4 regions of the Ohtaekwangia sp. genome follow, and region 3 is predicted to be linked to each of the others. Evidence: riboswitches for the same ligand, from Rfam matches in the RefSeq annotation. Region 3 holds a riboswitch; each other region holds the start of a gene.
The links. Region 3 has a riboswitch for S-adenosylmethionine ahead of V7Q33_RS14825 (O-acetylhomoserine aminocarboxypropyltransferase/cysteine synthase family protein). Riboswitches for the same ligand answer to the same signal wherever they lie in the genome.
Positions count from the first base shown of each region.

Region 1 (3,162 bases), on a different contig from region 3:
TCCAATCTTGAAAGAGCGGGTTTTTATTTTTTTGCCGCCAGCGTACAAGTTTAACTCGGTACTGCCACCACCCACATCAATATGGAGATATGTTTCGTCTGTGAGGTATGAGCTGATGGCCCGATTGATTAGCTCAGCTTCACGGTTGCCATCGATGATGTTGATGGTGATGCCAAATTCCTCCTGTATCTGGTCGGCTAATTCACTTCCGTTATCAGATTCGCGCATAGCCGAGGTTGCGCAGAACATATAGCTGTCTACCTCATAAAGTTCCAACAACAATTTGTAAGCTTTCATAAGCTTCTTGAACTTGCTGATGCTTTTATCACTGATGCGCTGAGTAGTGAACACATCGTGTCCCAAACGAAGCGGAAAGCGTATGTATTCCAGTTTTTTAAATACCGGGTGTGTTTTATCGTTCGTCAGTACAGTAGAAACCTGAAAGCGTATAGCGTTGGAACCGATGTCGATGGCGGCAATTTTCATTCGGCGCGGAGTATAGATGCTGGATAAAGTACAGATAGCGGAGCCGTTAACACAAACGAGAGGTTACAAATACCCGTGGAATATTGGTTCATGGCTGAGGTACAATTTGGTATTGCAAAGATCATGAAATGATTCGTTCGAGATGCAATCTGCAAAGTTAAATTTCAATAAACGTTTGCGGGAAATGGCAACAGGTTTTGGGCCGCCTGCTGAAAGAATGGGTTACACGTTAACTGTTACAGGTTAACCGTTATAAACTCCACCAAGTAACAGTTAACTTGGTAACCTTAACTATTCGTTAACTGATGTTCCTTGTTCGTTATTAAAATTTCACATCGTTACCTTGTTAATTGTTTTCCACTACACGAAAGCCATCTTCGATTAACGTGTAACAGATAACGGCTAACGCATCGCAGCTCGCAGCTTTAAAGTTTTGTAGTTTCCTTCCTATTCATTTTATTTGTGCTTGCTTATCCAGAAAGACTGAGGGACTGGGCCCGATGACGTCTTAGCATCCTATTCCGGAAGGAATGTTGTGCTAAATCCCTTTCACTACAAATACTTGACTTGTGGTGGAAAAGATAAGTAAACCCACCTTACGGGCTCTCTGGATAGCGAATATCAAATTATGGAGGGCTTTATGAAAATCGAAGACATTTTGAAAGAACGTATCCTCGTAATCGATGGTGCTATGGGTACGATGATTCAGCGGTATAAGCTGGAAGAAGAAGACTTTCGCGGTGAGCGTTTTAAAAACCATCCGTCTCCGCTGAAAGGAAATAACGATGTTCTTTCTATCACGCGTCCGGACATTATTAAAGAAATACATCGTCAATACCTGGAAGCAGGTGCGGATATACTCGAAACCAACACGTTTAGTGGTACAACCATTGCCCAGGCCGATTATCATCTGGAAGATGCGGTATATGACCTGAACTATTACTCTGCAAAGATTGCCAAAGAAGTTGCAGATGAGTATACCAAAAAAGATCCGTCCAAGCCGCGATTTGTGGCCGGTGCTATGGGGCCTACCAACAAGACGGCTTCACTTTCTCCGGATGTAAATAACCCGGGCTATAGAGCGATTACGTTCGATGAGCTTGCCCTTGCATTCAAGCAACAGGCAAAAGGTCTTATAGACGGAGGCGCAGATATACTGCTGCTGGAAACGATTATTGACACACTTAATGTGAAGGCTGCCCTGTTCGCGATACAGGAGTTGTTTGATGAAATTGGCAAGACGTTACCCGTGATGGTGTCAGGAACGATTACCGATGCAAGTGGAAGAACATTATCCGGGCAAACTACAGAAGCGTTCCTTGTGTCTGTATCGCATGTGCCATTGTTAAGTATAGGATTGAACTGCGCGCTTGGTGCGAGCCAGTTGAGACCGTATCTACAGGTGTTGAATGAGAAGGCGCCATTCTTTGTGAGCGCGTATCCAAATGCAGGGCTTCCCAATGAGTTTGGACATTACGATCAAACCCCCGAAGAGATGGGTTCGCAGGTTGAAGTATTTCTCAAGGAAGGATTGATCAATATTGTAGGTGGTTGCTGCGGCACTACACCCGATCATATTAAACTCATAGCATCCATAGCTGCTAAATATAAACCACGACTAATACAGACTTCAGTAGCAGAAACTGTAAACTGATAGTCATATATATACAAAAAAATCATCCGATATATAGTCGAAAGCTAACCTCGAATAATAAAGCAACATCCTGCGAAAGCAGGCTTTGATAATTGACCCACCCATGGATTACAGATTGAAATTAAGTGGCCTTGAAGCAATAGAAATTACACCGCAGTCGAATTTTGTTAACATTGGAGAACGAACGAATGTAACAGGTTCGGCAAAGTTTCTGAAGCTGATTAAGGAAGATAAATTTGAAGAAGCATTGGAAGTAGCACTCGACCAGGTGAGGGGTGGAGCGCAGGTGATTGATGTGAACATGGATGAGGGGATGCTCGACTCCAAAGCAGCCATGGTCAAGTATCTGAACTTAATGGCTTCTGAACCGGAGATTGCAGTTATACCCGTAATGGTCGATTCATCCAAGTGGGAGGTGATCGAAGCCGGATTGAAATGCCTGCAAGGTAAAGGCATTGTAAACTCCATCAGCTTAAAATCAGGAGAAGAAGAATTTATTCGTCAGGCAAAGCTGGTGAAGCGCTATGGAGCTGCTGTAGTAGTGATGGCATTCGATGAACAGGGACAAGCCGATACATACGAACGAAGAATATCGATTTGCAAGCGCGCCTATGATATCATGGTGAACGTAGTAAAGTTCCCTCCGGAGGATATCATTTTCGATCCGAATATATTTCCGGTAGCTACCGGTATAGAAGAGCACCGTAACTACGCACTTGATTTTTTTCGTGCTACCAAATGGATACGCGAAAATTTACCGGGTGCACATGTGAGTGGTGGTGTAAGCAACGTGTCGTTCAGCTTTCGAGGAAATCAGAAAGTGCGCGAAGCAATGCACTCTGCCTTCCTGTATCATGCTATAAAAAATGGTATGGACATGGGTATTGTAAACCCAACGATGCTGGAAGTATACGATGAGATCGACAAAGAGCTGCTGGAGCGTGTAGAAGATGTCCTGCTGAATCGCAGAGACGATGCCACCGAGCGCCTGCTGGAGTTTGCAGAAACGGTAAAAGGATCGG
Region 1 covers NZ_DAIQRQ010000003.1:123,058-126,219, forward strand. Annotated here, with positions in the region: gene V7Q33_RS02570 (Ppx/GppA phosphatase family protein) at 1-486, opposite strand, end outside; SAM riboswitch class I at 954-1,074, shown strand; partial or broken gene metH (methionine synthase) at 1,127-3,162, shown strand, end outside.
Region 1: it holds a riboswitch for S-adenosylmethionine, as region 3 does, so the genes downstream of both, metH (methionine synthase) here and V7Q33_RS14825 (O-acetylhomoserine aminocarboxypropyltransferase/cysteine synthase family protein) in region 3, are expected to answer to the same signal.

Region 2 (3,162 bases), on a different contig from region 3:
GGTTATACAATTCGTCTATACCTGTATCATCGCGGTATTGGGCGCTGTGTTAACGAACAAGTCGTGGCGAAATATGCTCCGCGTATTCCCAATACTCTTTGCACTTACCATGGTCGCCCTGATACTGGCAGGGAACAGCACTATTAAGTCGCTGAATCTTGAAGCTGTCATTTTTAGTCTTTCCATAGGCCTGCTCATTAGCAATGCCACAACACTCCCTGATTGGTTTCGAAGTACACTCTCTACCGAGTTATTTGTCAAGATTGGTCTTGTCTTATTGGGTACCGGTGTAATTTTCACAGATATACTCAAAGCCGGTGGTCTGGGGTTAATACAGGCGCTGGCTGTTGTACTGAGTGTATGGTATTTTGCATACTGGATCTGTCGCAAGCTGAAGCTTGATGAAGAACTTACCATGATGATCTCCAGTGCCGTTTCCATTTGCGGTGTATCGGCTGCTATTGCTACGGCCGGTGCCATACAAGGCGACTCCAAAAAACTCTCGTATGTTATTTCGCTGGTACTTATTGTGGCTATACCCATGATGATCGTGATGCCCTATATCGCCAGCTACTTTCATTTTTCGCAGGAAGTTACCGGTGCCTGGCTGGGTGGTAGCATCGACACCACGGGAGCGGTGGTTGCTTCGGGATCGTTAGTAGGCGACACGGCACTAAAGGTCAGTACGATAGTAAAATTTTCGCAGAATGTATTGTTGGGGGTGGCAGCCTTTGCCATTAGTATATATTGGACGTATACCAACAAAACACAAGCCGATGGCAGTGTAACCAAACCTACACTCGGTGTTATCTGGGAGCGCTTTCCTAAATTTGTGCTGGGATTTGTCGCTGCCTCCCTCCTCTTCTCGTTCATACTGAAAGCCGACACAGTAACCGTTGTAAAAGACAGTTTAAAAAGCATTCAGACGTTGTGGTTCGCCCTCGCTTTTACCAGTATTGGCTTGGAAACAAAATTTTCTGATCTTTTTAACGAAGACAGCAAAAAACCACTTTATGCTTTCCTGATCGCGCAGGGATTCAATATTGTTATCACACTCATTATTGCATTTTTACTATTCAGCTGACAGCATAGCGTGTAGCATTTTCCACAAGTCAATCGCCTGCAAACGCTATATATAGCTTTGAGCACTCTTATATATATAGATCCCACAAACGAGCTGTTTTCATAATTGCTGCCCTAACAACAGTTAGACATCTATATCCTCCTATTAAAAAATTAACACGAAATAGAAGAAAATAAATCGTTGAGCCTTGCATATATAATACCGCCAACATACTTTTGTCTATCGAATTAGTAGACAAATCAATTCCCACCAGATTGATTTTATAGCGAAGAAGGGAGAGAACAGGCTCTGTGAACTTCTGGCAACCAGTCATCCACCAAAGACAAGGTGCTCAAGCCTGCCAATAAAGTTTGGAACTATAAAATCAACCCCATGAAAACGAACAGTTTTTCAACCAGGGCATTCTCTGTTGCGAGATATGCCGCTTCCTTTACACGCTACCACGGTAGTTGTTGCTGTTGTTGTTCCATGTGCTGAGCATATACTATATCTGCGCTCGCAAACCCTTATCATTCGATAAGCACTCATTAACGCTATATGGTTCCGGATACACCGGTCTTAAGGATTTTTTGGTGGAATTTCTTTAAGGCCCGGTGTATACCGTAGCCGCCAATTTCCGGTTGTTTCATTTACCATTTCATTTATAAAAAGACATGAAATCTTTCATTTCCGTATTGATAGTTTATTTCCTGCTGCTCATAGCCAGTGCGAGTGTAGCCCAGGAAACACAGAAAAGCAAAGTGGTGATCACCGGTGTGCGCTTCGCATATCCGCTGGTAGAAAAGTGGATCAAAGACTATAAAACAGTCAATCCTTCTGCAGATATAGTTATCGAGACACGTACTACAACCGATCCGGCCAAGTATGACCTGCTGATCGAAGCATACGAAGCAGAAAAGTCGTTTAAAGATAGTCGCGATTATCTTTACATTGGCCGCTACGCTTTGCTGCCCGTGGCCAACGCGTTTTCCGCTTTCGCCAAGGTATATCATGATAAAGGATTGACAGCCCCGCTGATCAAGCAACTATATTTTCACGACATCCTGGCTGATAAGGATAAGAAGCAGGAAATAAAAGTACCCTATACTATTTACACGCGGCTGCAAAAAGCGGGCGCACCGGTTACGTTCGCACATTACTTTGGTTATGAACAGCAAAACATTTCCGGTAAAGCTATTGCCGGTGCGGATGAGCATTTGATCAAAGCCTTGCTGAAAGATACTACCGGTGTATCGTATGGCACACTCGGACTTCTTTACGATGCAAAAACACGTAAGCCTGCAGCAGGTTTATCCATACTTCCCATCGACCTTGACGATAATGGCCGTGTGAGTGACAGCGAAAAAATATTCGATGACCTTGATGCCGTAATCACACGCCTCGAAAGCGATGAAAAAATCAAAAATATACCGGTAGAGTATCTGCATCTGTCGCTTAGCAAAGTAAATACAAACGCGGAGGCGTTGAAATTTTTACTCTGGGTGATCGACAACAGCCAGAACGATCTTCATGCGTTCGGATACCTGAAGCCGGAGCTCAAGCGCTTCGAGATTGAGAAGGAAAAATTCGAACAACGCGCAGCCGCCCAATAACAGCAACCGGATTTAACAAACTATACTAACAAACAACCTCGCAGCACTCAGAATCGAGCGCTGCATGGTAATCCTTTAACCTTTTAAAAATGAAAAGAATTTTACTGACCACATTCGTCTCGGTTATACTCTCCGGATTTGCCTATGCACAGGAGAAGTTGACCGGGTCTGTTAAAGATGCAGCGGGAGATCCTTTACCCGGTGCTACCATCGTATTGAAAGGATCATCTTCGTATGCTATATCGGATACAGAAGGAAACTTTGAGTTTACACCACCCAAAGAATTTCCGTTTACACTACAGGTAAACCTGGTAGGCTATAAACAACAGGAAGTAGAAATATATGAACTGACCGGCGAACCTACGGACGTTACCCTGCAAATTGAAAATGTGCTGGATGAGATCGTAGTAATCGGTTATGGAGAACAAAAACGAAAAGATATTACCGGCTCTGTTGCTTCTGTCTCGCCTGAGCTGAAAGCCCAGC
Region 2 covers NZ_DAIQRQ010000052.1:8,007-11,168, forward strand. Annotated here, with positions in the region: gene V7Q33_RS17945 (YeiH family protein) at 1-1,084, shown strand, start outside; SAM riboswitch class I at 1,342-1,449, shown strand; gene V7Q33_RS17950 (hypothetical protein) at 1,738-2,676, shown strand; gene V7Q33_RS17955 (SusC/RagA family TonB-linked outer membrane protein) at 2,766-3,162, shown strand, end outside.
Region 2: it holds a riboswitch for S-adenosylmethionine, as region 3 does, so the genes downstream of both, V7Q33_RS17950 (hypothetical protein) here and V7Q33_RS14825 (O-acetylhomoserine aminocarboxypropyltransferase/cysteine synthase family protein) in region 3, are expected to answer to the same signal.

Region 3 (3,162 bases):
AGTATAACATCCGGGTTATACGCTACAAATCGGTATATAATCTGCACCATGTTGCCAAAAGCGAAGGTAAATTAGATGAGGCGTTGCATTTTCTGGAGCAGTATATACACATCAAGGAAGCGATTATTGCCACGGATACACACAAAACAGTAAAGAGTTATGAAGCAATATCGAAAGTAAAGGTATTGGAGCTTGAAGCAGAGATACAACGTAGCAAAACCGAGATCATCGAAAAGAAAAATGCAGAACTCGATTCATTTTTTTACCGGGTATCGCACGATTTGAAAGGACCTATATCTTCTTTGCTTGGCTTGAACAACCTGATGAAGTATGAGGTAAAAGATGAAAAGCTGCAGAAGTATATAGATATGTATCAATCACAGATTCTGCGTATCGATAACATTGTGCTTGATCTCATCAACCTCACACGGATGAATCATGCGGAAGTAAACAAAACAAAGATCGATTTTGAAACACTGCTGCACGACTGTATTAACACCTATCAATTTCTCGACAACTTCAAACGCATATCATTTAAAATAGAGATCGAGCCCAACCTGGAATTTTACTCAGAATGGGCCATAGTAAATACTATTTTACAGAATCTCATTGAAAATGCGATCAAGTATTCCATGCCTGATAAGGAGCCAATTGTTCACATTTCCATTGCGCGTGATGAGCAATCACTGATCATTATTGTCACGGATAATGGCATTGGTATAGATCCACTATTGCAGACGAAAGTGTTCAATATGTTCTTCCGCGCCAACGACCGTGTGGAGGGAACCGGCCTTGGGCTATATATACTAAAGCGTGCGGTAGAGCGGCTTCACGGCGATGTATCGTTTAAAAGTGAAGTTTTTCAGGGAACATCTTTTACGGTAAAACTGCCATTTTTTGGCCGCCAGTCTATACTGTAAGGCATTTACTAACGGTTGTATGCAGTTATAACAAAAAAAATTTTCCGGTCGGGCTTGGAAACAACTTTTTCAGGCTCTACGTTTGTGACATCAAAGTCGAATAAGCACTCTTGCTTGATCGATTTATAAAGAAGCGCGGAGAGACAGGCTCTGAGAAGCGCTAGCAACCACTCCCAACAGGGAAAAGGTGCTAAATCCTGACTCCGGTGTGGATGGTCCACGCCGGGAAATATAAACCGATGAAAATGAAAAGCATCATCAACAACATCATTTCAGGAAAAGGCTTGCATAGCCTTCGTGCTTATTTATCCGAGACATTCAACATCATCATTCGTAATTTCATTTGCATGTGCGCCAACAACGCGTGTTGTTGCACGTGCTGTTGCTGTTAATCTTTAAGCGCACCGCTTTCAGCAACACACTAGCCTCACGATCTGCCAGGTGACAGGCACGGTTACGGCTACATCAAAAATTCTTTTTCTTAAAACAATTACGACAACCCAACAAATATATAGTTATGTCAAATTTACATTTCGAAACCCTTCAATTACATGCAGGCCAGGAGATTGATCCCACCACCCGCTCCCGTGCTGTGCCCATTTATCAGACTACGTCCTATACATTCAAAGACTCTGAACATGGCGCTAATCTTTTTGCCTTGAAAGAATTCGGCAACATCTACACGCGCATCATGAACCCCACCACAGATGTTTTTGAAAAACGTATTGCAGCGTTGGAAGGCGGAGTAGCTGCACTGGCTACCGGCTCCGGGCAAGCTGCACAATTTCTTGCCTTGAATAACATTCTGCAGGCAGGCGACAATTTTGTTTCTACTTCATTTCTTTATGGCGGCACGTACAACCAATTTAAAGTTGCTTTCAAGCGACTGGGTATAGAAGTGCGTTTTGCAGAAGGCGATAAAGCAGAAGCATTTGAAAAACTGATCGACAAAAAAACAAAGGCATTGTTTCTTGAAACGATTGGTAACCCCGGTTTTAATATACCCGACTTCGAAGCGATTGCTGCGGTTGCCCGCAAGCATGATCTGCCATTGATAGTAGACAATACATTTGGTGCTGCCGGATATTTATTCCGCCCGATTGAGCATGGAGCCAATGTAGTGGTTGAATCTGCTACGAAGTGGATTGGTGGCCACGGCACCTCTATAGGCGGAGTTATTGTAGATGGAGGGAACTATAATTGGGGCAATGGAAAATTCCCGCAGTTCACAGAACCATCGGAAGGTTATCATGGCTTGAAATTCTGGGAAGTATTCGGTGAAGGAAATCCTCTTGGTTTACCGAATATAGCCTTCATCATCCGCACACGCGTAGAAGGTCTTCGCGACTTCGGCCCCTCACTGAGTCCTTTCAACTCATTCCTGTTACTGCAAGGTTTGGAAACACTTTCCCTGCGCGTGCAACGCTCTGTTGACAATGCGCTTGCCTTGGCACAATGGCTTGAACAACACGATCTGGTGGAGAGTGTAAATTATCCGGGCCTTACCAGCAGCACCTATCACAAGCTCGCTAAAAAATATTTACGCAATGGCTTCGGCGCTGTGCTCTCTTTCACATTAAAAGGCACCAAAGAACACACCGCTAAATTTGTAGACAGCCTGAAGCTCGTAAGCCATCTGGCAAACGTAGGCGATGCAAAAACACTGATTATACAGCCTTCGGCCACTACGCATCAGCAATTAACCGAAGAAGAGCAAATCACAGCAGGTGTATTGCCAACATTATTAAGAATCTCTGCAGGGATAGAACATATAGACGATATCAAAGCCGATCTGCAGCAGGCGTTTGAGAAAGTATACCAGGGCGAATTAGTATCCTAGTTTAAGTTTTAAATAAGCATCCGTCCTCTCTCCTTTACCGGAGAGAGGGAGCGGATGAAGCACTGCCACCACCATGGAAAAACACGATCACACCTTTCATTATCATCATCCATTTGAATTGGAGTCGGGCAACATACTTCCCGGCTTTCAGCTGAAATATACCACACTCGGTAAACTCAACCACGACCGCTCTAACATTGTATGGGTATGCCATGCTTTAACCGGCAGTTCTGATTTTACGGATTGGTGGGGTGATCTGTTCCGTGCCGGAAGTGCTTTCGATCCTAAAGATCATTTCATTATCTGTGCGAATATATTGGGTGGATGTTATGGATCTACCGGGCCTCTTTCAATCAACCCCGAAACCGGCAAACCATTCTACCACAGCTTTCCGCTGATCAC
Region 3 covers NZ_DAIQRQ010000035.1:40,019-43,180, reverse strand. Annotated here, with positions in the region: gene V7Q33_RS14830 (tetratricopeptide repeat-containing sensor histidine kinase) at 1-920, shown strand, start outside; SAM riboswitch class I at 1,041-1,158, shown strand; gene V7Q33_RS14825 (O-acetylhomoserine aminocarboxypropyltransferase/cysteine synthase family protein) at 1,438-2,760, shown strand; gene V7Q33_RS14820 (homoserine O-acetyltransferase family protein) at 2,834-3,162, shown strand, end outside.

Region 4 (3,162 bases), on a different contig from region 3:
ACCGGCAAGCTCAACGGTGGTGGACTAGAGATCAACCTCTCTTCTACACACAACAATATTTATCTGCGCAAAAAGTAGCACACTCGGCGCTGACAGCCTAAGACATGCTTAAATCTGTATCTCTTCTTTCCCGGAAGGAAGACTGGAAGGCAACACCCCAAACTGTCAGCGTTTTTTAATCCAATAAAAATACTTTGCTATGAAAATCAATGTATTATTCATCATCGCAGCGCTCACCCTTCCGATAAAAGAATATGCACAAACCGCCATCAATAAGTCCATCGCTGTGCAGCCGGGCCAAAAGATCGCGATGCACTTTGATTACCCGGAGCTGATCCGCGTTACCACCTGGGACAAGAATGAGATATCCGTACAGGGAACGGTGAGTATAAACGGTGGCGAAAGTGACGATGCTTTTACCCTGGAAACATCCACAACGGGCAATACCGTTACTGTGCGTAACGAGATTGCCAATATGAAGAATCTTCCCAAACGATATACTATATATGATGGTGCACAGAAAATAGTATTCAAGAACCAGGAAGAGCTCAGGAAATACCAGGACCAGAACGGTAAGAGTAAATTTGACCGGATGAGTTGTGGTATTGACATGGAAATATTTCTGGAGATTAAAGTTCCACGCAACATGGAGACACGCATCGAGTCGATTTATGGAGTTGTTGAGATCAAATCATTTACAGGTCCGCTAACGGTAGCCGCTACCTATGGTGCCGTAGATGCTTCACTCTCTGAAAGTGCCACCGGTGAGCTGACAGCGGAAACTAATTATGGAGAGATTTATACAAACCTCAGCGCCAAATTTGGAGGCGATGTTTCGAAGAATGAAAACTTCCACACATACGTATCAGCAAAACCCGGTAACGGCCCGCGCTATAGTTTCGAATCGAAATACGGCAATGTATACCTGCGCAAGGCCAATTAACCAACCCATGTTTGCAGCATACTATATTCATTGAGAAGGTTTGGGTTAGATCTATTCATGAACCATTAGCGATGCTGCATCATTTCAGGAGTAAGAGCCTGCCGCCTGGCAGGCTCTTCTGTTTTACGTCAACGTATTAAACATTAACCTTATCCGGCTGACAAAAAAATTTTCACAAAAATGTTGTGCATTAAAATTCAATACCTACATTTGTCTATCGATTTAGTAGACAAATCAATTACACCAAATTGATTTTATACAGAAGAGGGAAGAGAATAGGCTCAATGAACCTCTAGCAACCTACCGGCCGTGAGGGCCGAAAAGGTGCTAAATCCTACCAATAAAAAAATTGGAACTATAAAATTTAACGTAATATGAAACACAGGAAAAATTTCTTCGTTCGTAGTAACATGTCCCCGCAGGCTATCAACATGAACCCCCGAATGTGCAACTGCTGTTGTTGTTGATTCAGTCTATCCTTTATCCCCTATATAGTTTATTGAACAGTTCTACTCTGAAAGAGCAGGCATCGGTATGAGTATGTCTTTTCGTTAAACCAAGAGCAAACACGAAAAGCAGAAAAGTAAACGCCCATTCAATACTATGTAAACACGGAACATTAAACATCGAACACCTTAAATATTTAAACATCATGGCTACTTATAAAAAATTCACTTTCGAAGGCACATTAACAAAAGAACAAATTGACTTCTTCCAGAAGAATGGCTTCATTCACTTTGAAAACTATGCATCACGCGAAACGGTTGAAGAGATTATACACTCTACCGAGCAGGTGCAACGCCGCTGGGTTGAAAACAATGTGCAGAAAATAAATGGTGTGCCCATTAAATATGGTGTGGATGAAAATGGTAAAACCATTGTACAACGCTTTGCCTTTACCAATCAACATAGTGAGGCGGTAAAAAACTTCGCTAACAATTCGGCCCTGCAGGCTTTGAAAGTATTAATGCCGGAAGGTGCACGCCTCGGGCTGGAAGAAAAAGACGGAGTCGTATTCAATCATTATGTAAATACGGAAGGCAGTAACTTCTATCACATGGGATGGCATACCGATAGTGCCCGGGATATTTTCTACGGTAAAAAAGTAGCCCCCATGCTGAACATCGGTTTTTACCTGGACGATTCTTCTGCCGATAAAGGCGGGCTGCGCGTATTGCCAGGCACACACAAACAAGGGCTTTGGGATTTACTCTTCCGTAAAAAATATTATTTAAATAATTACGATGACAAGAACGAAGTGCTGGTCGATGCAAAGGCTGGCGACTTGGTTATTCATGACGGAAGAATATGGCACCGTGTAGCTCCTTCTCCCCTTACCGGTGCTGCAAGCCGCAGACGCGTAATGTATATACCGATGATCGTTGGAAAATATAACCCGAAGACGGAGAAGAGCAGCACACCACTATATCTGCACCTTTTACCGCTGGTAGGCAGTAAAAAACATAAGAACCTGATACCTGCTTTTCGAAAAGCGGCATAAATTCTGATGTGTTACCGACTAATTAAAACTACAACCATGCATTCATTTTTTGAAAAACCAATCGGCATTATTTACGCACACCCCGAACAATACAATCCGCTGTTTGAAAAATTATACAGCAGAGGTATTGCATTTGAAACGATAAACCCCGCAGACCATTTATATGATCCTGCTCAATACGAAGTGCCTTACAGTCTTGTATTCAACGATATGAGCTCGCCTCCCTACTTTACACACAACGCATTGGGTATAGCACAAACGACAGAGTATGTAAAGCATGTAGAGAAATTGAATGGCACGATTAACAGCAGCAAAGTGATGAACGGATCGCGTGCTACAGAAATACTCAGCACCAAATCGCGACAGCTTTCGGTGTTTGCATCGTTGGGAATACCATTTCCAAAAACACGTATCGTAAGCAGCATTGACCAACTGCTTGCAACGGGGAATGAGCTGAGCTTTCCGATCCTGCTCAAGAGTAACGGACTGAATGATCACATTACAACCACACGCTTCGACTCGTTCAGCGCGCTTGTGAATGCAATCATCAACGACACGTTACCAGTATATGGCGACAAGTCATTTGTAATACAGGAGTATATATCACCGAAAGGGAATTATATTGTGCGGGCAGAGATTCTGAAGGGCGAGTTGCTGTATGCTTCAAAAGTATACCATGCCGGCGACCAGGCAGATGCATGGTCGATCGAAGTAAAGT
Region 4 covers NZ_DAIQRQ010000052.1:4,042-7,203, forward strand. Annotated here, with positions in the region: gene V7Q33_RS17925 (DUF4097 family beta strand repeat-containing protein) at 1-78, shown strand, start outside; gene V7Q33_RS17930 (hypothetical protein) at 200-943, shown strand; SAM riboswitch class I at 1,195-1,307, shown strand; gene V7Q33_RS17935 (phytanoyl-CoA dioxygenase family protein) at 1,596-2,444, shown strand; gene V7Q33_RS17940 (ATP-grasp domain-containing protein) at 2,481-3,162, shown strand, end outside.
Region 4: it holds a riboswitch for S-adenosylmethionine, as region 3 does, so the genes downstream of both, V7Q33_RS17935 (phytanoyl-CoA dioxygenase family protein) here and V7Q33_RS14825 (O-acetylhomoserine aminocarboxypropyltransferase/cysteine synthase family protein) in region 3, are expected to answer to the same signal.